DNA from 2 places in the Streptomyces sp. NPDC086787 genome. Region 2 is predicted to be linked to the other one. Evidence: riboswitches for the same ligand, from Rfam matches in the RefSeq annotation. Region 2 holds a riboswitch; the other holds the start of a gene.
The links. A riboswitch is a leader RNA that binds a small molecule or an ion and turns the genes downstream of it on or off. The one in region 2 is predicted to bind S-adenosylmethionine.
Positions count from the first base shown of each region.

Region 1: linked by a shared signal. The riboswitch ahead of ACIPK3_RS04350 (aminotransferase class V-fold PLP-dependent enzyme) and the one ahead of thrC (threonine synthase) in region 2 are both predicted to bind S-adenosylmethionine.

Region 1 covers NZ_JBIVBC010000001.1:927,323-938,892, reverse strand. Annotated here, with positions in the region: gene ACIPK3_RS04370 (NYN domain-containing protein) at 1-483, opposite strand, end outside; gene ACIPK3_RS04365 (hypothetical protein) at 521-760, opposite strand; gene ACIPK3_RS04360 (rhomboid family intramembrane serine protease) at 906-1,649, shown strand; gene ACIPK3_RS04355 (Lrp/AsnC family transcriptional regulator) at 1,646-1,927, shown strand; gene ACIPK3_RS04350 (aminotransferase class V-fold PLP-dependent enzyme) at 1,946-3,313, opposite strand; SAM riboswitch class IV at 3,502-3,618, opposite strand; gene trpD (anthranilate phosphoribosyltransferase) at 3,692-4,756, opposite strand; gene ACIPK3_RS04340 (cytochrome bc complex cytochrome b subunit) at 4,906-6,543, opposite strand; gene ACIPK3_RS04335 (Rieske 2Fe-2S domain-containing protein) at 6,540-7,598, opposite strand; gene ACIPK3_RS04330 (c-type cytochrome) at 7,595-8,407, opposite strand; gene ACIPK3_RS04325 (heme-copper oxidase subunit III) at 8,487-9,107, opposite strand; gene ACIPK3_RS04320 (hypothetical protein) at 9,328-9,729, shown strand; gene ACIPK3_RS04315 (Ig-like domain-containing protein) at 9,767-11,032, opposite strand; gene ACIPK3_RS04310 (cytochrome c oxidase subunit 4) at 11,173-11,570, opposite strand, start outside; gene ctaD (cytochrome c oxidase subunit I) at 11,568-11,570, opposite strand, start outside.
Region 2 covers NZ_JBIVBC010000005.1:118,723-130,292, reverse strand. Annotated here, with positions in the region: gene ACIPK3_RS14880 (hypothetical protein) at 131-340, opposite strand; gene ACIPK3_RS14875 (helix-turn-helix domain-containing protein) at 455-1,297, shown strand; gene ACIPK3_RS14870 (DUF397 domain-containing protein) at 1,278-1,487, shown strand; partial or broken gene ACIPK3_RS14865 (hypothetical protein) at 1,770-2,503, shown strand; gene groL (chaperonin GroEL) at 2,514-4,136, opposite strand; gene ACIPK3_RS14855 (cold-shock protein) at 4,451-4,657, opposite strand; gene ACIPK3_RS14850 (MoaD/ThiS family protein) at 5,056-5,331, opposite strand; gene thrC (threonine synthase) at 5,328-6,617, opposite strand; SAM riboswitch class I at 6,635-6,778, opposite strand; gene ACIPK3_RS14840 (glucosyl-3-phosphoglycerate synthase) at 6,908-7,852, shown strand; gene ACIPK3_RS14835 (trehalose-6-phosphate synthase) at 7,960-9,381, shown strand; gene otsB (trehalose-phosphatase) at 9,360-10,229, opposite strand; gene ACIPK3_RS14825 (DUF3263 domain-containing protein) at 10,276-10,509, opposite strand; gene ACIPK3_RS14820 (ROK family protein) at 10,617-11,570, shown strand, end outside.

The sequences.
Region 1 (11,570 bases), on a different contig from region 2:
CCGCGCCCGGTCCAGTTCCTCGCGCAGCCGGTGCAGTTCGGCCCGGCTCTCCTCGTCGGCCCGCTCGGCGTCGGCGCGCTGGGCCTCCTCGCCGGCCGCGGTGACCAGCTTCACCCAGCCCGCGGGGCGCAGCACATACGCCGCGGCCGCCACGTCCAGCGGATCCGCGGCCGGGGGCGGCGATCCGGAGTCGAGGGCGCCGGCCAGCTCCGGCTGGGCCTCTCTCAGCTTCTCGCCGATGCGCTGCCGGAACAGCAGATCGGTCTCCAGGGCCGCCGCCATGGCGTTCCCGGCGAACTTGGCCCGGCGGTTGGGGGCGAACCGGGCGTACTGCCGCAGCTGAGGCGGCAGTTCGCCGACGGTCAGCCCGCCGAAGCCGTCCGCGACGATCTGCACGACCCGTCGCCGCACACCGTCGGGCAGTGGACGGTCAAGCACCTCAGCGGTGCCGTCGCCCGGCCCCCCGCCTGCGGTCTCCACCATCCGTCACACCCCAATACCTGTACGGGGCCGCTCCTGCTCAGGAGTCGGCGCCCGGCCTGTCCACGAGTTCCACCTGGTCCACCGCGTTGCACCAACGGCACCGGACCGACTCGATGGTCTCACTCACCACCTCACGCTCCTCCACCTTCGGCTCCCCGGCGAGGTCCAGGTGGACGTACTCGACGACCTTCGACGCGCGCGTCACATCGAAGCGCGTGAGGTTGCCGCAGAGGGTGCATCGCCACCGCGTCGTCGTGGTCGGCAGGGGAACCGGCATCGTGACTCTTCGCTTCCTTCTGAATGGCGTGGGTCCGAATGGTGTGGGTCGTAACCCTACGGCCTGCGGGGGACTCGCCGCTGGTCCGTCCACGGCGGCGAGGCGATCTGCCCGAGTCCGCCCTGTTACGTCATGCTCTGTATTCATGATCAGCAACTGGAGCACGTCGGCCGGCCGGACCGTCAGGACGGTCCGGGGCACGTCCGCGCCCATGACATACGGACTCATCACCCTGTGCTGCCTGATCTTCGTGCTCGGGCCGGCGTCCGGGCTGAATCCCGCGTACGGCACCGGGGACGCCCTGGTCGCCGCCCAGCGGGCGTACTTCCGGCACTGGGGTGTGATTCCCGCGGAGCTGTTCGACGGCCCGGCCCGCGAAGCGCTCACCCCGGCCACCGCCCTGTTCGTGCACGGCAGCTGGGTGCATCTGCTCGGCAACATGCTCTTCCTCTACGTCTTCGGGGCGATGACCGAGGAGCGGATGGGCCGCGTGCGCTTCACCCTCTTCTACATCGGCTGCGGCTATCTCGCCCTGATCGGCTACGCGGCCGCCAACGCCGCGTCCCAGCAGTCACTGGTCGGCGCGTCCGGGGCGATCTCGGCGGTGCTCGGCGCGTTCCTGTACCTCTTCCCCGACGCCCGTGTCACCAGTCTCCTCCCCTTCCTCTTCTTCCTCCCGCTGCGCTTCCCGGCCTGGGTCGTGCTGCCCTTCTGGGCGGCCCTCCAGTGGCTGGCCGCCAGCCAGCCCACCGAGGGGCCCGGGGTGGCCTACCTCGCCCACCTGGTCGGCTTCACCCTGGGCTTCCTCTACGCATGGGTGTGGTCCGGGCGGACGACTAAAGTGAGGGCCGCCCCAGCTCCGGCTCCCGAGGGAGAGAACCAGCCGTGATCACCGCGATCGTGCTCATCAAGACCAGCGTGGACCGGATCCCCGAGATCGCGGAGCAGATCGCTTCGCTGGACTCGGTGAGCGAGGTCTTCTCCGTCACCGGCACCTACGACCTGATCGCCATGGTGCGGGTCCGCGAGCACGAGGACCTCGCGGACGTCATCCCGGGCCGCATCAGCAGGATCCCCGGCGTGGAGGCGACGGACACGCACGTCGCCTTCCGCACGTACTCCCAGCACGACCTGGAGGCGGCGTTCGCGATCGGGCTGGAGAACTGACGCGGTGCCCGTGAGCCGTCACACGGCCGGGACGCAGCGGCCGTTCTCCGTGCGGTAGCGCCACTTGGCTCCCTCGCGGACCAGTTCCCGTACGGCGTTCACGAACCGCTCGACGTGCTCGTCGGGGGTGCCCGCGCCGAAGCTGACGCGGATGGCGTGCGGGGCGGCCTCCTGGGCGCCGCAGTCGCCCGGGGAGTCCGCGTCGGCGCCCAGCAGGGTGCGGACCAGGGGGTGGGCGCAGAAGAGGCCGTCGCGGACGCCGATGCCGTACTCGGCGGAGAGCGCGGCCGCGAAGTGGGAGCTGTTCCAGCCCTCGATCACGAAGGAGATGACGCCGACCCGGGGGGCGTCCTCTCCGAACAGGGACAGCACCCTGGCCCCGGGCACCTCGGCGAGCCCGGCCGTGACCGTGCCGATCAGGTGCCGCTCGCGGGCGGCCAGGGTGTCGAGCCCGGCCTCGGTGAGGGCCTTGCAGGCCGAGGCGATGGCGTAGGCGCCGATCACGTTCGGGGAGCCGGCCTCGTGACGGGCGGCCGTCTCGTGCCACTCCACGTCCACTCCCCCGTCCGCGCGCCGGGTGACCGTACGGCTGGCACCACCGCCCGCCAGGTACGGCTCGGCCGCGCGCAGCCAGTCGGCACGGCCGGCCAGCACACCGGAGCCGAACGGCGCGTACAGCTTGTGCCCGGAGAAGGCGACCCAGTCCACGTCCAGGTCGCGGACGCTCACCGGGTGGTGCGGGGCCAGCTGGGCCGCGTCCAGCACGATCCGGGCACCGTGCGCGTGGGCCGCGGCGGCCAGCTCGCGTACCGGCCACAGCTCGCCGGTGACGTTCGAGGCGCCGGTCACACAGACCAGGGCCGGACCGTGGGAGTCGCGGTCGGCGAGGGCCCGCTCCAGGGTCTCGACGGCCTGCCGGGGGCTGCGCGGGGCGTCCAGGCAGGTGACCTCGGCGCCCTGCCAGGGCAGCAGGGCCGCGTGGTGCTCGGTCTCGAAGACGAACACCTGGCAGCCGGCGGGCAGCGCGTGGGCGAGCAGGTTCAGGGAGTCCGTGGTGGACCGGGTGAAGACCACCTGGTCGGTGTCGCGGCAGCCGAGGAACTCCCCGACCGTCCGGCGGGCGTTCTCGAACAGGTCGGTGGAGAGCTGGGAGAGGTACCCGGCGCCGCGGTGCACGCTGCCGTAGTACGGGGCGTACGCGGCCACGTCGTCCCAGACCCGCTGGAGCGCGGGCGCGCTGGCCGCGTAGTCGAGCGCGGCGTAGCCGACCTCACCACCGGTGACGAGCGGCACGGTGACGTCCCGGCCGAGGACGGGCAGCGGGGCACAGACGGCGGGGGTGGCGTCGGTGTGGGCGGTGGAGGCGGTGGCGGTGGCGACAGACATGGCGAACTCCCGTGAGAGGCAAGCGGAATCACCGTGCGAGCGCATACGGCTCCAGCACGGAGAACACCGAGAAAAGGGGAAAGGGGTACGCGGAGGCGGGGCTGTACGCCCTATCGCATTCGCTTGCTCACGGAAGGCTCCCTCGAACGACCAGGACCCCTGGCGTGTCCACTCAGAAGAGTGCGAGGGGTCCGCGCTTGCCGTAGACCTCGCTGCCTACGACCTGGTCCTCACCCGGGGCACCCCGCCACGGACGGAGGGTTGCCGGACAGTCGGCCGGGGCCTCATGACTGTCACTCATGACCTGGACAGGAACGTACGTGATGTGCTCTCGGTCCCGCAACCCGTGTCCGGATCGCGGGACCGACACGAAAGGCGTCACGCGTTGCTGGCGGCCACCCAGCGTTCCAGGGCCCTCTTGGCGGCGCCCGAGTCGATCGACTCCGCCGCCCTGGCCATCCCGGCCCGCAGCTGCTCCGCAAGCGTCCCCGGCCCCGGGTCCAGGGCCACCAGGGCCGCCGCCGAGTTCAGCAGCACCGCGTCCCGCACGGGCCCCGGCTCGCCGTCGAGGAGCCGTCTGGCGACTGCCGCGTTGTACGACGGGTCGCCGCCGCGCAGCGCCTCCACCGGAACGAGTTCGATGCCGACGTCACGCGGGTCGAAGCTCTCCTCGGTGACCTTGCCGTCCCGCACCGTCCAGACGTGGGAGGTGGCCGTCGTGGTCAGCTCGTCCAGACCGTCGTCGCCGCGGAACACCAGGGAGGAGTTGCCGCGGTCGGCGAGCACACCGGCGATCATCGGCGCGAGGCGCGGGTCGGCGACGCCGACCGCCTGGGACCGCACCTTAGCCGGGTTGGTGAGCGGGCCGAGCGCGTTGAAGACCGTACGGATGCCCAACTGGCCGCGGGCCGCGGCGACATGACGCAGCGCCGGGTGGAACTTCACCGCGAAGCAGAAGGTGATGCCCGCCTCCTCGGCGACCTCCACCACCCGCTGCGGGGTGAGGTCGAGATTGACGCCGAGCTTCTCCAGGACGTCCGAGGAGCCGGACGCGGAGGACGCCGCCCGGTTGCCGTGCTTGACCACCTTCGCCCCGGAACCGGCCACCACCAGCGCCGACATCGTGGAGATGTTGACCGTCCTGGCGCCGTCGCCGCCCGTGCCGACGATGTCGACCGTGCGGCCCGACACCTCGATCACCTTGGCATGCTCGTACATCGCCCGGACGACGCCGCTGATCTCCTCGACCGTCTCGCCCTTGGCGCGCAGCGCCACCACGAACCCGGCGATCTGCGCGTCGGTGGCCTCGCCGCGCATGATCCGGTCCATCGCCCAGGCGGTCGCGTCCGCGCTCTGGTCGCGGCCCTCCAGCAGGGCGTTCAGCACCTGAGGCCAGGAACGGGCCGCCGCGGTGTCGCCTCCGGCGGGGGTCACAGCGCTCATAAGCCGCTCCTGGGTCTTTGTCCCGGATGGGGGACATGGGTGTTGAACGGGTACTTGACTGCGTCCACCCTATCCAGCCGCCGCGAACGGCGAAGGGCCCCGTCCGGTGTCCGGACGGGGCCCCTGCCGTGGCGTGGCGTGCGCAGCGATCAGTGGTGGCCGTGGCCGCTCGTGATCTCCTTGTACTCCTCGACGGTCGGCTTCGGGATCTGGGAGTCCTCACCGTAGAAGCCGCTGCTGAGCTTGGCGCGCAGCTTCTCCGCACCCGTCACCTTGCGCTCGACACCGTTCTCGTCGACCGTCGGGCCGATCTCGGCCGGCTTGTACTGCTCGTGCGCCGTGAGCGTGTGCAGCTGCTCCTGGCTGAGCGGCTCGTGGACCTCGATGAACTCACCGTGCGGCAGGCGCTTGATGATGCCGGTCTCGCGACCGTGCAGCACCTTGTCCCGGTCCCGGCGCTGGAGGCCGAGGCAGATCCGCTTGGTGACGATGAACATGAGGACCGGTCCGACGAAGACGAAGATCCGGACGAACCAGGTGACCGCGTTGATCGACAGGTTGAAGTGGGTGGCCCACAGGTCGTTGCCACCGCCGACCAGCAGGGTCAGGTACACCGTCATCCAGGCGACACCGAGAGCGGTGCGCGTCGGGGCGTTGCGCGGGCGGTCCAGGATGTGGTGCTCGCGCTTGTCGCCGGTGACCCAGGACTCGATGAACGGGTAGACCGCGATCGCGACCAGCACCAGCGGGAAGATGACCAGCGGGATGAACACGCCCAGGACGAGCGTGTGACCCCAGAAGTTGATCTCCCAGCCGGGCATGAAGCGGATCAGGCCCTCGGAGAAGCCCATGTACCAGTCGGGCTGGGCGCCGGTGGACACCTGGTCCGGACGGTAGGGGCCCATGGCCCAGATCGGGTTGATCTGCGCGATCGCGGAGATGACCGCGATGGCTCCGAAGACCAGGAAGAAGAAGCCTCCGGCCTTGGCCATGTAGACCGGCAGCAGCGGCATGCCGACGACGTTCTTCTCGGACTTTCCGGGACCCGCGAACTGCGTGTGCTTGTGGTAGAAGACCAGGATCAGGTGGCCCACCATCAGGCCGAGCATGATGCCCGGCAGCAGCAGGATGTGGATCGAGTAGAACCGGGCGACGAAGTCGTGGCCGGGGAACTGACCGCCGAAGAGGAAGAACGACAGGTACGTGCCCACGATCGGCACGGACAGGACCGCGCCCTCCATGAAGCGGACACCGGTGCCGGAGAGCAGGTCGTCCGGGAGCGAGTAACCGGTGAAGCCGGTGAACATGCCGAGGACGAACAGCAGGAAGCCGAACAGCCAGTTGACCTCACGCGGCTTGCGGAACGCGCCGGTGAAGAACACGCGCATCATGTGCACGAACATGCCGGCGAGGAAGATCAGCGCGGCCCAGTGGTGGATCTGCCGGATGAGCAGGCCACCGCGCACGTCGAAGGAGATGTGCAGGGTCGAGCTGAACGCCTCGGACATCAGCTGTCCCTGCAGCGGGACGTAGCTGCCGTGGTACTCCACCTCGTTCATCGACGGGTGGAAGAACAGCGTCAGATACACACCCGTGAGGATGATGATGATGAAGCTGTACATGCACACTTCGCCCAACATGAACGACCAGTGGTCGGGGAAGATCTTGCGCATGTTGGCCTTGGCCAGGGAGTAGATCCCGAGCCGGCCGTCGGCCCAGTCGGCGACTCGCTCGCCGGCCGGTGCCTTCCCGCGCGCGCGGGGCTGGGTGTTCTCGTTCGTGCTCATCCGCGCTCCCAGAATGCAGGACCGACGGGCTCTTCGAAGTCGCCGAGCGCCTCGAGGTAGCCCTCGTCGTTCACACCGATGCGCAGCTGCGGCAGGGCGTGACCGGCGGGGCCGAAGATCACTCGGGCACCGTCGGAGAGGTCGAAGGTGGACTGGTGACAGGGGCACAGCACGTGGTGCGTCTGCTGCTCGTACAGGGAGATCGGGCAACCGACGTGGGTGCAGATCTTCGAGTACGCGACGATGCCCTCGTGCGACCACTCGAGCTCGCGCTTGTCCTTGATGTTGTCCGGCTGGAGCCGGACGATCATCAGGGCGGCCTTGGCGATCTCGGTCTGGAACTCCTCGTCTTTCTCCTCCAGGCCCTCGGGCTTGGCGAAGGTCAGCGAGCCGACGGCGACGTCCTCGGGACGCAGCGGCTCGTCGGTGTTCATGTTGACGAGCAGCTTGCCCTTCGACCACATGGTGTGGCGGAGCGAGGTCCCGGGCAGCGGGCCGAGGTCGCGCAGCAGCATGACGCCGGAGAGCGGCACCAGCGTGAGCGCGCCGAACATCGTGTTGCGGACCAGCTTGCGACGGCCGATCGCCGACTCCTTGGCACCCTGCTTGAAGTCCGCGTGGACCTTCGCGCGGACCTCGGGGGACGCCTCGATGGCGTGCCGCTCGTCGGCGACCTCCACGTCGGACATCAGGGTGCGGGCCCAGTGGACCGCGCCCGCGCCGATGCAGAACAGCGCCACGCCGAGGGTCAGGCCCAGCGCGAAGTTCAGCGCGCTGAGGTGACCGATCGGGAAGACGAAGATCGACTTGTCGTGCGGGATCGTCACGTAGGAGGCGATGAAGGCGACGGTGGCCAGCATCGACACCGTGAACAGGAAGGCGACGACGCGCTCGGACCGCTTGGCGGCCCGCTCGTCGATGTCCTGGATCCGGTGCTCGTGGGGCGGCAGGCCGGGGTCCGCGAAGGGGTTCTTCTCGTCCGCGACGCTCACCGCGCCGTGCGCGGTCTCCTGCTCAGCGGGCAGGTTCTCTTCTGGAATGTCTTGGCTACTCATGACTTCTTGGCCTTTGCGGTCCGAGCGGCGACCCAGACGGCGACCGCGATCAGCGCACCGAGACCGAAGATCCACGCGAACAGGCCCTCGGTGACCGGCCCGAGGCCGCCCAGTTCGAGACCGCCCGGGTTGTTCGTCTCACTGCTGTCGACCGCGTTCAGGTACGCGATGATGTCCTTCTTGTTCTTCTCCGACAGGGTCGTGTCGGGGAAGGACGGCATGTTCTGCGGGCCGGTGAGCATGGCCTCGTAGATGTGCTTCGGGTCGACACCCTCAAGGGTCGGCGCGTACTTGCCGTCGGTCAGGGCGCCACCCTTGCCGGTGAAGTTGTGGCACTGAGCGCAGTTGGTGCGGAACAGCTCGCCGCCCTTGGCGATGTCGGCACCTTCCGGGCCGTACTGCTCGCTCGTCGGCTGCGCGGGGCCGGCACCCAGCGAGGCGATGTACGCCGCGAGCTGGTTGATCTGGTCCTGCGTGTAGATGGGCTTCTTGCGCGGGACCTGGGCGCCCTGGGAGGTTGCGGCGGGCATACGGCCGGTGCCGACCTGGAAGTCGACCGCCGCGGCGCCGACGCCGACCAGGCTCGGACCGTCGGAGGAGCCCTGGCCACCGGTGCCGTGGCAGCTGGCGCAACCGACCGAGTAGAGCTTCTTGCCCTCATCGATGGTCAGGGACTGGGAGGTCTCATCGGCCTGCGCCTTGCTCGCGGGCGCGAACACGGCGTACAGCCCCCCCGTGGCCGCCAGCGCGAGGAGTAGGACGACGACCGCCGCCAGCGGATGGCGTCGTCGTGCGGAGAGCTTTTTCACGGATTACCCCGGTGTCAGGATCTTCTGCGTCGATGCTTCTGGATGTGCGTTGCGATAACGCGCGTGGGATCGGGCCCGGCTACTTGATCATGTAGATCGTCGCGAAAAGGCCGATCCAGACGACATCGACGAAGTGCCAGTAGTAGGACACGACGATGGCGGCTGTCGCCTGCTCGTGAGTGAACCTCTTGGCCGCGTAGGTCCGGCCGAGGACCAGCAGGAAGGCGATGAGACCGCCCGTCACGTGCAGGCCGTGGAAGCCGGTGGTCAGGTAGAAGACCGAGCCGTACGGGTCGGAGGAGAGCGAGAGCCCGTCCTTCTTCACCAGTTCGGTGTACTCGAAGATCTGACCGCCGATGAAGATCGCACCCATGATGAAGGTGACGATGAACCAGGCCCTGAGCTTCTTCACATCACCGCGCTCGGCGGCGAAGACGCCCATCTGGCAGGTGAAGGAGGAGAGCACCAGGATCGTGGTGTTCGTCGCCGAGAACGGGAAGTTCAAGGCCTCGGCCATGTGCTTCCAGTGTTCCGGCCCGGTCACCGATCGAAGGGTGAAGTACATCGCGAAGAGGGCCGCGAAGAACATCAGCTCGGAACTCAGCCAGATGATGGTTCCGACGCTGGTGAGGTTCGGCCGGTTGACCGACGGGTGCGCGTGCCCGGTTTCTACTGTCGTTGCTGTCGCCACGACCGACATTATGTCGGTCGCTTATCCCGCCCTCACTCCGGGGGGTGCCGTTCGGGGTGTCCGCACCGTGTGTACTGCCCGTATGGCGCATCGGCGGGCTCTTCGAAGGGCTCTTCGAAGTCGTGTGCGGACCAGTGTTGACAGGGTGTCGGAAGGGGTAGCATCCGCCGCATCGGTCCTGTCCGTACGACCGGTTCTGTCCGCACGACGACGAAGTCCCGGAGGAACAATGCAGCCGACCGCCACGGTGCTGGTCTACAGCGACGACTCCAACACCCGCGAGCAGGTGCGGCTGGCCACCGGGCGCAGGCCCGCCGCCGACGTCCCGCTGGTCGAGTTCCTCGAGTGCGCGACACCCGCCGCGGTCGTCGCCGAGCTGGACAAGGGCGGGATCGACGTCTGTGTGCTGGACGGCGAGGCCGTGCCGATGGGCGGCATGGGGCTGTGCCGCCAGATCAAGGACGAGGTCTTCCACTGCCCGCCGGTGCTGCTGCTGATCGCACGGCCCCAGGACGCCTGGCTGGCCACCTGGAGCCGCGCTGACGCCGCTGTGACGCTTCCGGTGGACCCGGTGGAGTTCGCGGGCGCCCTGGCCTCCCTGCTGCGCCGGCAGAGGCTGCAGAGCGCCTGAGGGACTCTCCTGGGCCGCCGCGCGGGGTGGGGCGGGGTCACACCGCTGTCGGGCGGAGCCGTTCCGTGTTCCGCGGGGCGGGGCCCGACTGCTTGCCGTTGGTCAGCGCGCTGCCCGTGCGCCACTTCGTCCAGTCGAGGTTCCAGTCGCCGAAGCCGTTGCCGAACGGCTCCATCTGGTGTCCGTTGGTGTTGACGACCTTGACGATGTCGCCCGGCTTGAAGGTGTTGTAGAACCACTGGGCGTTGGCGGTGCTCAGGCCGGTGCAGCCGTGGCTGACGTTGGCGTAGCCCTGGGAGCCGACGGACCAGGGGGCGGCGTGCACGTACTCACCGGACCAGGTGACCCGGGTGGCGTAGTAGACGTCCAGGTCGTAGGCGTCGGAGCTGCCCGCGGCGATGCCGACGGTGGTGCCGCGCATGCGTACGAGGTACTGCTTCTCCAGCACGACCTTGACCCCGTTGCGGGTCTCGAAGCCGGGCTTGCCGGTGGTGACCGGCAGGGTCTTGATGGCCGCGCCGTTCTTGTAGACCGTGAGGGAGTGCTTCGCGGCGTCGGTCAGGGCGAGCATCTGGTCACCCGTGGTGATCGTCAGCGGCTGCGCCCTGCCGCCCCACACCTGGTCCGAGACCTTGATGCCCTCCAGGTTGCTGTGCACGTCGATGGTGGCGTGCGCGGGCCAGTAGTCCCTGGGGCGGAAGTGCAGCTGCTTGTCGTTCACCCAGTACCAGGAGCCCTCCACGGCGGGCGTGGAGTCCACTCTGAGGGCCTGCTCGACCACGGCGCGCTGGGCCTTGTCCTTGACGGGCAGGTTGAGGTCGGCGGTGATGGGCTGGCCCACGCCGTACTCGCCCGCCTTGGGCCCGAAGGTGACGTCCAGGGTCTTCTTGCCGGTGTGCTTGCTGGTCTCGAAGGTGAGGGTCTTGCGCCCGGGCGCCCCCGCGTTGTCCTCCGTGCTGACCCGCACCGTGTAGTGGGCGTCGGCGGCCAGCGGTGAGGTGCTGTGCCAGCGGCTGCCGTCGGCGGCCAGTTCGCCCGCCACGAAGCGGCCCGTCGCGTCCGCGGCCGTGACGTCCGTGATGCGCTCGTCGCCCTCGGCCGAGACCTCCAGGGGCTTGTCCGGATCGGCCTTCTTCCCCGCTCCGGTGGGGGTGTTGACAGAGATCTGGTCCGTCACTTCGTACGGCTTCGCCGCCAGGGGGTTGTCGCCGCCCGAACCGCACGCGGTGACGCCTGCGCCGATGGCGGTCACCAGCAGCGTGCAGCCGATGACGACGGTGCGGGTGCGCGGAGAGGTTCTCATGCCCTCAAGCTAAGAAGATTTTCATACCTCAGCGCGGTGAGTGGGCCGGATGGGGGAACGACGTGTGGGCCGGAAGACGGAAAACAAGGAGCCCGGGCCTCCTGATGGAGGTCCGGGCTCCTCAAATGCTCGGCGGCGTGCTACTGGGTGCGGTTCTCACCGTGGTAGTACTCGAAGACCCAGCCGAACAGGCCGATCAGGATGAGCGGTGCCGAGAAGTACAGCAGCCACCAGCCGACGGCCACACCGAGGAAGGCCAGCGCGCCACCGATACCGAGGGCGAGCGGCTGCCAGCTGTGCGGGCTGAAGAAGCCCAGCTCGCCCGCGTCGTCCGCGACGTCGGCCTCCTTGTTGTCCTGGGACCCCGCGTCGACCCGCCGGGCGGTGAAACCCAGGTAGAAGCCGATCATGAGGCACAGGCCGAAGGCCAGGAAGAGCGCGGTGGTACCGGCCGGCTCCTTCGACCAGACGCCATAGACGATCGCCATGACGAGGACGAAGGCGCTCAGCCAGACGAACATCCAGCCCTGGATCTTCA
Region 2 (11,570 bases):
CAGTCCCACTCGACCCCACCGCCCACCGGCCTGAGCTGCACACACCCACCCTCCCGCCCCATGACCTCACCGACCCTGCCACTGCGCCCGTCCACGGCATACGACCCGACGGGCACCGGCACCTCGCCACTCACGCGTCCCCGCCCCGCTCCCGCAGCGCGGCGGCCAGCCGGGAGGCGACGCCCAGGTTGCAGCGGCCGAGGTCGACCAGGGCGTACGGGTCTCCGTACGCGCCGGTCACCGGATCGATCCGCAGGGACGGCAGGATGATCCCGACCTCCTTGAGCGCGGAGCGCAACCGCTCCACCGCCTCCTGGGCCGACTTCGCCGTGTTCGCCATAGTCCGTACCTCCACTCTGAGTATTCCTGTTCTGTACCCAGCGTGGCCATCAAGTCCCTAACCTGGCCAGAGACGGCGACCCAACAACCCCACGTGATGTGACAGGGAGTTGCCATGTCCGGCTCCAAGGACCTAGATCCGTCCAGCTCTCCCCGGGCCCTCCTGGGCTCCGAGCTACGCATCGCCCGCGAACGGAAGGGCTTCAGCCAGACGGCACTGGGTGAGCTTCTGTTCGTGAGCGGGTCGTTCATCGGGCAGTTGGAGGCAGGCACTCGGCGCCTGCAACTCGAATACGCCGCCAAGATTGACGAGATCCTGGGCACGAACGGCTTCTTCACCCGCAACTGCGGCGCCCTCGCCAAGTCGAAGTACCCGGACCACTTCGCGGAGGCGGCGGACGCGGAGGCAGTCGCAAGGGGAATCAGGGAGTACGGCCAGCTTCTGATCCCCGGACTGTTGCAGACGGAGGCTTACGCGCAGGCGGTGTTTCGCGCGTACAACCCCACGGCGCCCGATGCGGAGATCGACAAGTCGGTGGCCGACCGGCTCGACCGGGCCCACATCCTCAACGACCCAACAACCCCGTTGTTGTGGGCGGTGCTGGACGAGGCCGTACTCCGCCGGCCGGTGGGCGGTCGCGCAGTCATGGCGGAAGCGCTGCGGCATGTGGCGGACCTGGCCCGCAGGCACCGGATCATCGTGCAGGTGCTGCCGTTCGGCGAAGGGGCGCATGCGGCGATGGCCGGGGCATTGAAACTGATGGAGTTCACGGACGCCCCTCCGCTCTCCTTCGTGGAGGGTCCGGACATGGGGAGGCTGGTGGACGACCCGGCCACAGTCGCCCGCCACACGCTGATGTTCAGCCTCCTCCAGGCCTCAGCGCTCTCCCCTTCCGACTCGCTGGCTCTGCTCGAGTCGGTGGTGCAGGATTACGGCCATGGAGATCAGCCCTCTTGACTACGACCTGAGCACGGCCACCTGGTACAAGTCGAGCTACAGCGGCGGCAGCGGCAGCAACTGCCTCGAAGTCGCCGACGGCAACCCCGCCGTCGTCCCCGTTCGCGACTCCAAGAACCCCCGCGGCCCGAAGCTCGCGTTCCGGCCGGAGGCCTGGTCGGCGTTTGTCGCGGGCGTCAAGCAGGGCTGAGAAGAACCCCTCCCGAGGCTCAAGTCGCCAGCCCCGAGACCTCTTTCCAAGGAACGGGTGGAGGGCCCAACCCACCCTCCCACCCTTGCGTGTTGACTTGACGCGACCGACTTGCGACGGAACGTCACAAGGCTCTGGCGTCCGCCATAGCAATCAGCCCCCACAGGTGCACCAACACCTATGGGGGGCCTGACCAAGAGATCGATGAACTGGAAGGTTCGGTCCATGGCTGACGCCAAGCTTGGTGACGCCCCCACCGTCGCGCACGAGCCCCCTCACCCGATGGCCAACCCCGGGTACGGGAAGCGCACTGCGCCGGGCCAAAGCCCCCGCACGAACGACGACTTCACGCATCTCCCGCCCCGCGAAGCGGCGATCGCGGCGTAGGTGGACCGGTTGCCCGACGGGGCCGACGTGTCGGTGAAGACGCTGGCCAAGGTGCTCCCGTACGGGCAGTGCGCGTTGCGTACGGCGCTGAACAACATCCAGCGGGCGGGGCACCTGAGGCGAGGCCGCGAGCAGCTCACCGGGACCGGGACCGTGCAGTGGATCACCCGAACGTGGTTCACGCGAACGGCGCGTGAGGACGGATGGTGCTGACGGCGCTCGGCCGTACGGCCCCGGCGCTGTCGCTCTCGGCGGCCGACTGCGCGCGGCTGGCGCCTGCTGCACCGCCGTCTGACGGACAAACTCCCCCGGAACCGATGGCACCGTTGGCACCGTCGGCGCCGACGACTCCGCCCCGCCGCCTGCTGGAGTGCTCGGAGTGCGGCGTACCCGGCCGCCCGGAAGCACTGCCGGGCGGCCTGTGCACGGCCTGCCGTGGCACCCGGCACCACACCGCCTGCTCCCCGTCACCGTCCCCCGACGTCCACGCCCGCGCCGCCGAACTGCGCACGGCGTTGGCGTCGGTCAGCCGCCGCATCCCGTGGCATCGAGCGCACGTCCCGACGGAAACGCCCGAGGGCGGTACCCCCGCCTCAGCAGGGGTACCGCCCTCGGAAAAGGACAGGTGATCCGGAAGGATCAGAAGTCCATGTCACCACCCGGCATGCCGCCACCGGCAGGCGCGGCGGACTTCTCCGGCTTGTCGGCGATGACGGCCTCGGTGGTGAGGAACAGCGCGGCGATGGAGGCGGCGTTCTGCAGCGCGGAACGGGTCACCTTCGCCGGGTCGATGATGCCTTCCTTGACCAGGTCGACGTACTCACCGGTCGCGGCGTTCAGACCGTGGCCCGGGGTCAGGTTGCGCACCTTCTCCACCACGACACCGCCCTCGAGGCCGGCGTTGACGGCGATCTGCTTCAGCGGGGCCTCGAGCGCCAGCTTGACGGCGGCGGCACCGGTGGCCTCGTCGCCCTCCAGCTCCAGCTTCTCGAAGACCTGGGAGGCCTGGAGCAGGGCCACGCCACCACCGGCGACGATGCCCTCCTCGACGGCCGCCTTCGCGTTGCGAACGGCGTCCTCGATGCGGTGCTTGCGCTCCTTGAGCTCCACCTCGGTGGCGGCGCCGGCCTTGATGACGGCCACGCCGCCGGCCAGCTTCGCCAGACGCTCCTGGAGCTTCTCGCGGTCGTAGTCCGAGTCGCTGTTCTCGATCTCGGCGCGGATCTGGTTCACCCGGCCGTTGACCTGGTCCGAGGAGCCGGCACCGTCGACGATGGTGGTCTCGTCCTTGGTGATGACGACCTTGCGGGCGCGGCCCAGGAGGTCCAGGGTCGCGTTCTCCAGCTTGAGGCCGACCTCCTCGGAGATGACCTCGCCGCCCGTGAGGATGGCGATGTCGCCGAGCATGGCCTTGCGGCGGTCACCGAAGCCCGGGGCCTTGACGGCGACGGACTTGAAGGTGCCACGGATCTTGTTGACGACCAGGGTCGACAGGGCCTCGCCCTCGACGTCCTCGGCGATGATCAGCAGCGGCTTGCCCGACTGCATGACCTTCTCCAGGAGCGGGAGCAGGTCCTTGACGGAGCCGATCTTGGAGTTGGCGATCAGGATGTACGGGTCGTCGAGCGACGCCTCCATACGCTCCATGTCGGTGGCGAAGTACGCCGAGATGTAGCCCTTGTCGAAGCGCATACCCTCGGTGAGCTCCAGCTCCAGACCGAAGGTCTGGGACTCCTCGACGGTGATGACGCCTTCCTTGCCGACCTTGTCCATGGCCTCGGCGATGAGCTCGCCGATCTGGGTGTCGGCGGCGGAGATGGAGGCCGTGGAAGCGATCTGCTCCTTGGTCTCGACATCCTTGGCCTGCTCGAGCAGGGCGGCGGAGACGGCCTCGACGGCCTTCTCGATACCGCGCTTCAGCGCCATCGGGTTGGCACCGGCGGCCACGTTGCGCAGGCCCTCGCGGACCAGCGCCTGGGCGAGCACGGTCGCGGTGGTCGTACCGTCACCGGCGACGTCGTCCGTCTTCTTGGCGACTTCCTTGACCAGCTCGGCGCCGATCTTCTCGTACGGGTCCTCCAGCTCGATCTCCTTGGCGATGGAAACACCATCGTTGGTGATCGTGGGGGCGCCCCACTTCTTCTCGAGGACGACGTTACGGCCCTTGGGGCCGAGGGTGACCTTGACGGCGTCGGCGAGCTGGTTCATACCGCGCTCAAGGCCGCGCCGCGCCTCCTCGTCGAACGCGATGATCTTGGCCATGTGAAGTGGTCCCTCCAGGACTGGGGGTGATTCCTTCGGACCGCGCCCGCGCCCGCGACGGACGGCTCGCAAGCCCGTGGATCCTTGCCCCACGCGGCCTGCGGACCTCACCGACCCGGTCCATCTTTGTCACTCTCACCTTCAGAGTGCTAACGCCAATGATTAGCACTCGCCCCTGCCGAGTGCAAGCGGCTCGGGCAAGACCCCAGGCAAGACATGGGGCAGGACGAGGGCAAGACGAGGGGCCCGCACCTGAGCGGTGCGGGCCCCTCGCGTACAAACAGACGTACGTCGGCGTTCAGTCGACGCGTGCTTCAGCTGGTCGCCAGCCGGACCATGTCCGCCTGCGGGCCCTTCTGGCCCTGCGAGATCTCGAAGTCGACCCGCTGCCCCTCTTCCAGGGTGCGGTAGCCGTCCATCTGAATCGCGCTGTAGTGGACGAAAACATCCGCACCACCGTCGACCGCGATGAAGCCGTACCCCTTCTCCGCGTTGAACCACTTGACGGTGCCCTGAGCCATGCCTAACTCCCCTATTACTGGCCCTTGCACAGATCCACACTTCGCGGATCCGGGTCAGACCTCACCCCCCGTTGGGTTGGGGGCGTGCGCCGGAACGCGTCGACCGCGGCTGAATGTATCTGTCCAACTGCCCTCTGCAACAGGTCAAACGGACGAGAATTCTGGGCGCATGCGGTCCGGAATGTGGCGAAAATTCACCCACTGTCAGGGCAAGTCAGGCTCCACAAAGGGGAAAAATGCCGCAGAAAGCACCCGCACTTTGGCTACTTCTTGTCGGGACTGCGGCATGATTCCAGGGCTTCTGACCTGTGATTGCGGCGCGGATTCCCCAAACTGTACCGCGCTCAACCACGCTGAATTACTTATTCCGCTTCCCTGAGCATTACCCAGGGTAATGTTCAGCCGCCCGCGACAGCCGGAATGATCGAGACACCGGCACCCTCGGGAGTCGCGGTTTCCAGGCCCTGCTCGAAGCGGACGTCGTCGTCGTTCACGTACACGTTGACGAAGCGGCGGAGCTTGCCCTGGTCGTCCAGGACACGGGCGGCGATCCCGGTGTGGTTGCGCTCCAGGTCCTCGATGACCTGGCCCAGAGTGGCCCCCTCGGCGCTCACCTCGGCCTGCCCGCCCGTGTACGTACGGAGGATGGTGGGAATACGGACAGTCACACTCATGCGAGGCCAGCCTCTCGGAAGGAGTCCAGGTTCGGGCGGATGGTCGCGGTCAGTCCGGTGCCGGCCACCGCGTCGAGGGTCTTGAGGCCGTCGCCGGTGTTGAGCACGACGGTGGTCTTCGCCGGATCGAGGACGCCGTCCTCGATCAGCTTCTTCGTCACGCCCACCGTCACCCCGCCCGCGGTCTCCGCGAAGATCCCCTCGGTACGGGCCAGCAGCCTGATGGCGTCCACGATCTGCTCGTCGGTCACGTCCTCCACCGCACCGCCGGTACGGCGCGCGATGTCGAGCACATACGGCCCGTCGGCCGGGTTGCCGATCGCGAGGGACTTGGCGATGGTGTCCGGCTTCTGCGGGCGGACCACGTCGTGGCCGGCCTTGAACGCGGCCGACACCGGCGAGCAGCCCTCGGCCTGGGCACCGAAGATCTTGTAGGGGCGGTCCTCCACGAGCCCGAGCGCGATCAGCTCCTTCAGCCCCTTGTCGATCTTCGTGAGCTGGGAGCCGGAGGCGATCGGCACCACGATCTGGTCCGGGAGCCGCCAGCCGAGCTGCTCGCAGATCTCGTACGCCAGGGTCTTGGAGCCCTCCGCGTAGTACGGCCGCAGGTTCACGTTGACGAAGCCCCAGCCCTCTCCGGCCGGGTCACCGATCAGCTCGGAGCAGAAGCGGTTCACGTCGTCGTAGTTGCCCTCGATGCCGACGAGCTCACCGCCGTAGACGGCGGCCATGACGACCTTGCCCTGCTCCAGGTCGTGCGGGATGAACACGCACGAGCGCAGGCCCGCGCGGGCGGCGGCGGCGCCGACCGCTCCGGCCAGGTTGCCGGTGGAGGAGCAGGAGAGCGTGGTGAAGCCGAAGGCGCGGGCGGCCTCCAGGGCCTGGGCCACGACGCGGTCCTTGAAGGAGTGCGTCGGGTTGCCGGAGTCGTCCTTCACGTACAGGCCGCCGGTGACGCCCAGCTCACGGGCCAGGTTGTCGGCCTGGACCAGCGGGGTCCAGCCGGGATTCAGGTTGGGCTTGCCCGCCACGTCCGCGGGGACCGGCAGCAGCGGCGCGTAACGCCAGACGCTGGCGGGGCCGGACTCGATGCGCCGGCGCAGTTCCTCGGTGTCGTAGCCGGAGAAGTCGTAGGCGATCTCCAGCGGCCCGAAACACTCCTCGCAGGCGAAGACGGGGCCGAGCGGGACGCGGTGCCCGCATTCGCGGCAGCTGAGGGCGGCGGCGGGGCCGAGGTCCACAGTGGAGGTGGGGGTGCTGTTCGATGCAACTGTCTGCACAGCCATGGAGGCGAGGCCCTTTCTCCTCATCTTCCTCACAGCGCATCTCGCCGTGAGACGGATTTGGCACCTTCCCGAGCCGGGAGCCTCGCGATGCGCACGAGTGACCGACTGGAGGGTTGCCGGGGCTTCATCGGGCCGTGTCCCTCTGCCCCTCTGGATGAGCGGTATTCGGTTGTGGACGTCGGCGACCCTGGATATGCGATGGTCATCCGGCGTTGCTCAGAACTGTAACCGAAGGCCAGGAACGTTGAGACAGCCGTCCGAACCGCGAGACACGTGAGGAGCCGCTGACTGTGCTGGAAGAAGTCGAGCGCTGGCTGGCCACCCGCTCCTGGTCCGTGGCCGACATCCCGCAGCACCGGGTCCTCGCCGCCAAGCGGGCCACCGGGCAGTCGGTGTCCGTGGTCCTGCCCGCGCTGAACGAGGAGCCGACGGTCGGCGACATCGTCGCCACCATCCGCCGCGACCTGGTGGAGCGGACCCCACTGGTCGACGAGATCGTGGTCGTGGACTCCGGCTCGACCGACCGCACCGCCGAGGTGGCCGCCGCCGCGGGCGCCCGCGTGGTCCACCGGGACACGATCCTGCCCCGCATACCGGCCCTCCCCGGCAAGGGCGAGGTCCTGTGGCGCTCCCTGCTGGCCACCGACGGGGACGTGGTCTGCTTCGTGGACGCCGACCTCAGGGACTTCTCCTCCGACTTCGTCGTGGGGACCGTCGGCCCGCTGCTCACCGACCCCGGCATCGACCTGGTCAAGGCCATGTACGACCGCCCGCTCGGTCAGGCCCCGGGCGAGGGCGGCCGCGTCACCGAACTGGTGGCCCGCCCGCTGCTCAACATGCACTGGCCCCGGCTGGCCGGCTTCGTACAGCCCCTCGGCGGCGAGTACGCCGCCCGCCGCTCCCTGCTCGAGCGGCTCCCGTTCCCGGTCGGCTACGGCGTCGAACTCGGCATGCTCGTGGACGCCCTCCACCTGTCCGGCCTGGACGCCCTCGCCCAGGTGGACGTCGGCGTCCGAAGACACCGCCACCAGGACAGCCAGGCCCTGGGCCGCATGGCCGCCGCCATCTACCGCACCGCCCAGCTGCGCCTCGCCCGCGGCCACCTCCTGCGCCCCACCCTCACCCAGTTCGAACGCACCACCACCGGCTTCGAGCCGCGCACCTACCAGGTGGACACGGAGGAACGCCCGCCCATGCTGGACATCACGGAGTACACGAGCCGACGGGTGGCGTGACCCGGCGCGGGCGCAGCGCCCCGCGCGCTGGAGAACGGCTGTATACGGCCCCTTCGCAGGGCTGAACGTACGTTTGGGGGTTTCCGGGGCGGGCTAGGTTGAGGGGCATGGCTTCCACGCTCGCTGCTGAAGTGCTGGTCGCGTCCAATCGCGGCCCGGTCTCCTACGAGGTGCGCGAGGACGGTGTGCTGCACGCCAGGCGGGGCGGCGGCGGGCTGGTCTCGGGGCTGTCGGCCATCGGGCCGGGCGCGGGCGCGGTGTGGGTGTGCGCCGCGCTGAGCGACGCCGACCGGGAGGCCGTACGGCGCTCGCACGGCGGCCGGCGGCTGTCCGAGGACGCGACCGGCGGCCAGCGGGTGCGGATGCTGGACATCGACCCGACGGTGTTCGCCGACGCGTACAACGGCATCGCCAACTCCGTGCTGTGGTTCGTGCACCACATGCTCTACCAGACCCCGCTGGAGCCGGTCTTCGACGCGGAGTTCCGGCGCCAGTGGGCGTCGTACCGGGCGTACAACCAGGCCTTCGCCGAGGCGCTCGCGCAGGAGGCGGCCGAGGGTGCCGCCGTGGTGATCCAGGACTACCACCTCGCCCTCGCCCCCCGGATGCTCCGCACGCTCCGCCCCGACCTGCGCATCGGCCACTTCTCCCACACCCCGTGGGCCCCGCCGGACTACTTCCGGCTGCTGCCCGACGACATCGCCGCCGAACTGCTGAACGGCATCCTCGGCGCCGACCGCGCGGGCTTCCTCACCCGGCGCTGGGCGGACGCGTTCACCGACTGCTGTCACACCGTCCTCGGCCCCGAGAGCACGTCCGGCACCCGGATCGGCGTGCACGGACTCGGCGCCGACGCGGAGTTCCTGCGCGAGCGGGCCCACCGGGCCGACGTCGCCGAGCGGATGGCCGCGCTGCGGGCGGAGATCGGCGACGAGAGCCGCAGGACCGTCGTCCGCGTCGACCGCACCGAGCTGTCGAAGAACATCGTGCGCGGGCTCCTCGCCTACCGGCAGCTGCTCGACGACCGCCCCGAATGGCGCGAACGCGTCGTGCACGTGGCCTTCGCCTACCCCTCCCGGCAGGACCTCGCCGTCTACCGCGAGTACACCGCCGCGGTCGAGCGCCTCGCCGCGGAGATCAACGCCCAGTACGGGACGCCCGGCTGGACCCCCGTCGTCCTGCACGTCAAGGACGACTTCGCCCGCTCCCTAGCCGCCTACCGGCTGGCCGACGTGGCCCTCGTCAACCCCATCCGGGACGGCATGAACCTGGTCGCCAAGGAGGTGCCGGTCGTCTCCGACGACGGGTGCGCGCTGGTGCTCTCCCGGGAGGCGGGGGCGTACGAGGAACTGGGCGAGGACGCGATCACGGTCAACCCGTACGACATCGGCGGCACCGCCGACGCCCTGCACCGGGCACTGACGATGCCCGTGACGGAGCGGGCCGAGCGGACCAAGCGGCTGGCCGCCGCGGCCACCGCGCTGCCTCCGGCCCAGTGGTTCCTCGATCAGCTCGGGGAGCTCAGCTGAGCCGCCAGCGCGCGCAGTAGGCCCACCACCCCCGCCGGACCCTCCACCACCAGGTCCGCCCGCTCCGACAGTTCGGTGACCTCCGTGCTGCCGCTGCACACCAGCAGGCCCGGGACACCGTCGGAGCGCAGCTGCTGCACGGCGGCGAAGGCGGGCAGGTCACCCAGGTCGTCGCCCGCGTACAGCACGGCGGCGGCGCCCGTCTCACGGACGTGCCGCAGCAGGGCGGCGCCCTTGTCCATGCCGGGTGGGCGCAGCTCCAGGACCAGGCGGCCCGGCTCGACGATCAGGCCGTGGCGGGCGGCGAGGTCGGTGAGCGGGGCGCGCAGGGCGTCGAAGGCGGCCTGGGGGTGGTCGGCGCGGCGGGTGTGCACGGCGACGGCCCGGCCCTTCTCCTCCACCCAGATCCCTTGCTGGGCGCCCGATCGCTCCAGGACGGCGGGCAGTTCGGCGCGGACCGCGGCGACGCCGGGGTGCGGGGGCGGCGCGGTGACGGTCGCACTCACCGCGTCCCAGCGCTCCGCGCCGTAGTGCCCGAGGACGACGAGGTGTTCCAGGCCGGGGACGCCCGCGAACCCGCCGTGCCGCACGGCGACCTCGGCCGGGCGGCCGGTGATCACGGCGACGGAGGCCACCTTCGGGGCGAGCACGGCCAGCGCGGGCACCGCCCCGGGGTGGGCGCGGGCCTGTTCGGGGTCGGCGACGATCGGGGCCAGGGTGCCGTCGAAGTCCAGCCCGATCAGCGCGCCGCCCGGCCGCGCGAGCAGCGCCGTGAGCCCGTCCCGTCCGGCCCGGGTGGCGGGGGTCGGCAGCGGGTCCGTCGTATCGATGCCCATGTCGATGCCCATACGGCGACCCTATCCACGATCCGCGTACGGCCGCTCAGCGATCCGCTCAGCGTTCGGAGCGCCTGGACTCCCTGACCCGGCGCAGCCGGTTCACCGTCACCGGGTCGTGGGCCAGCGCCCGCTCGTCGTCCAGCAGGGCGTTGAGCAGCTGGTAGTAGCGGACCGGGGCCAGGCCCAGCTCCTCCCTTATCGCCCGCTCCTTCACACCGGGGCCGGGAAAACTCCGGCGCTCCAGCGCGAGAACGGACTGCTCGCGCGGGTCCAGTTCCTCCCGCTCCATGTGCTCCATGCCCTGAACGGTAGCGCCGGCCACTGACATCCACGCGCCCCCGCGAGCCCGCGCGAGTGGACTAGACCTCTCATGGGTCGGAGGTCCACACTGTCCCCGTGAGACATGTCATCGCCCTCGACGTGGGCGGCACCGGGATGAAGGCCGCCCTGGTCGGGGACGGCGGCACACTGCTGCACCAGGACCGCCGCCCGACCTGCCGCGAGCGCGGGCCCGACGCGGTGGTGGAGGGCATCCTCGGCTTCGCCGCCGACCTGCGCGACCACGGCGCGCGCGAGCTCGGCGAACCGGGCGCCGCCCTCGGTCTCGCCGTCCCCGGCATCATCGACGAGGAACGCGGCATCGCCGCCTACTCCGCCAACCTGGGCTGGCGGGACGTCCCCCTGCGCGAGCTGCTCGCCGCCCGGATCGGCGTCCCGGTCGCCCTCGGCCACGACGTGCGCACCGGTGGCCTCGCCGAGGGCCTGATGGGAGCGGGCCGGGGGGCCGACCGGTTCCTGTTCGTCGCGCTCGGCACCGGCATCGCGGGCGCCATCGGCCGGGACGGCCGGGTGGAGGCGGGGGCGCACGGCCTCGCGGGCGAGATCGGGCACATCGTCGTACGGCCCGCCGGCACCCCCTGCCCGTGCGGGCAGCGCGGCTGCCTGGAGCGGTACGCGTCCGCCGCCGCGGTGAGCGAGGCCTGGGCGGCCGCCCGCGGGGACCGGGACGCGGACGCCGCGGACTGCGCCCGGGCCGTCGCGGCCGGCGACCAGGACGCCGTACGCGTCTGGCAGACGGCCGTGGACGCGCTCGCGGACGGACTGGTCACCGCGCTCACCCTGCTGGACCCGGGCACCCTCATCATCGGCGGCGGCCTCGCCGAGGCCGGGGACACCCTGTTCACGCCGCTGCGCGAGGCCGTCCGACGGCGCGTCACCTTCCAGCGGCCGCCGACGATCGTCCCCGCCGCCCTCGGCGACACCGCAGGATGCCTGGGCGCCGGACTCCTCGCCCGGGCCCTCCTCGAAACCACCGCCCGTGCCGGTGACCGTTCAGACCATCCAGACCGC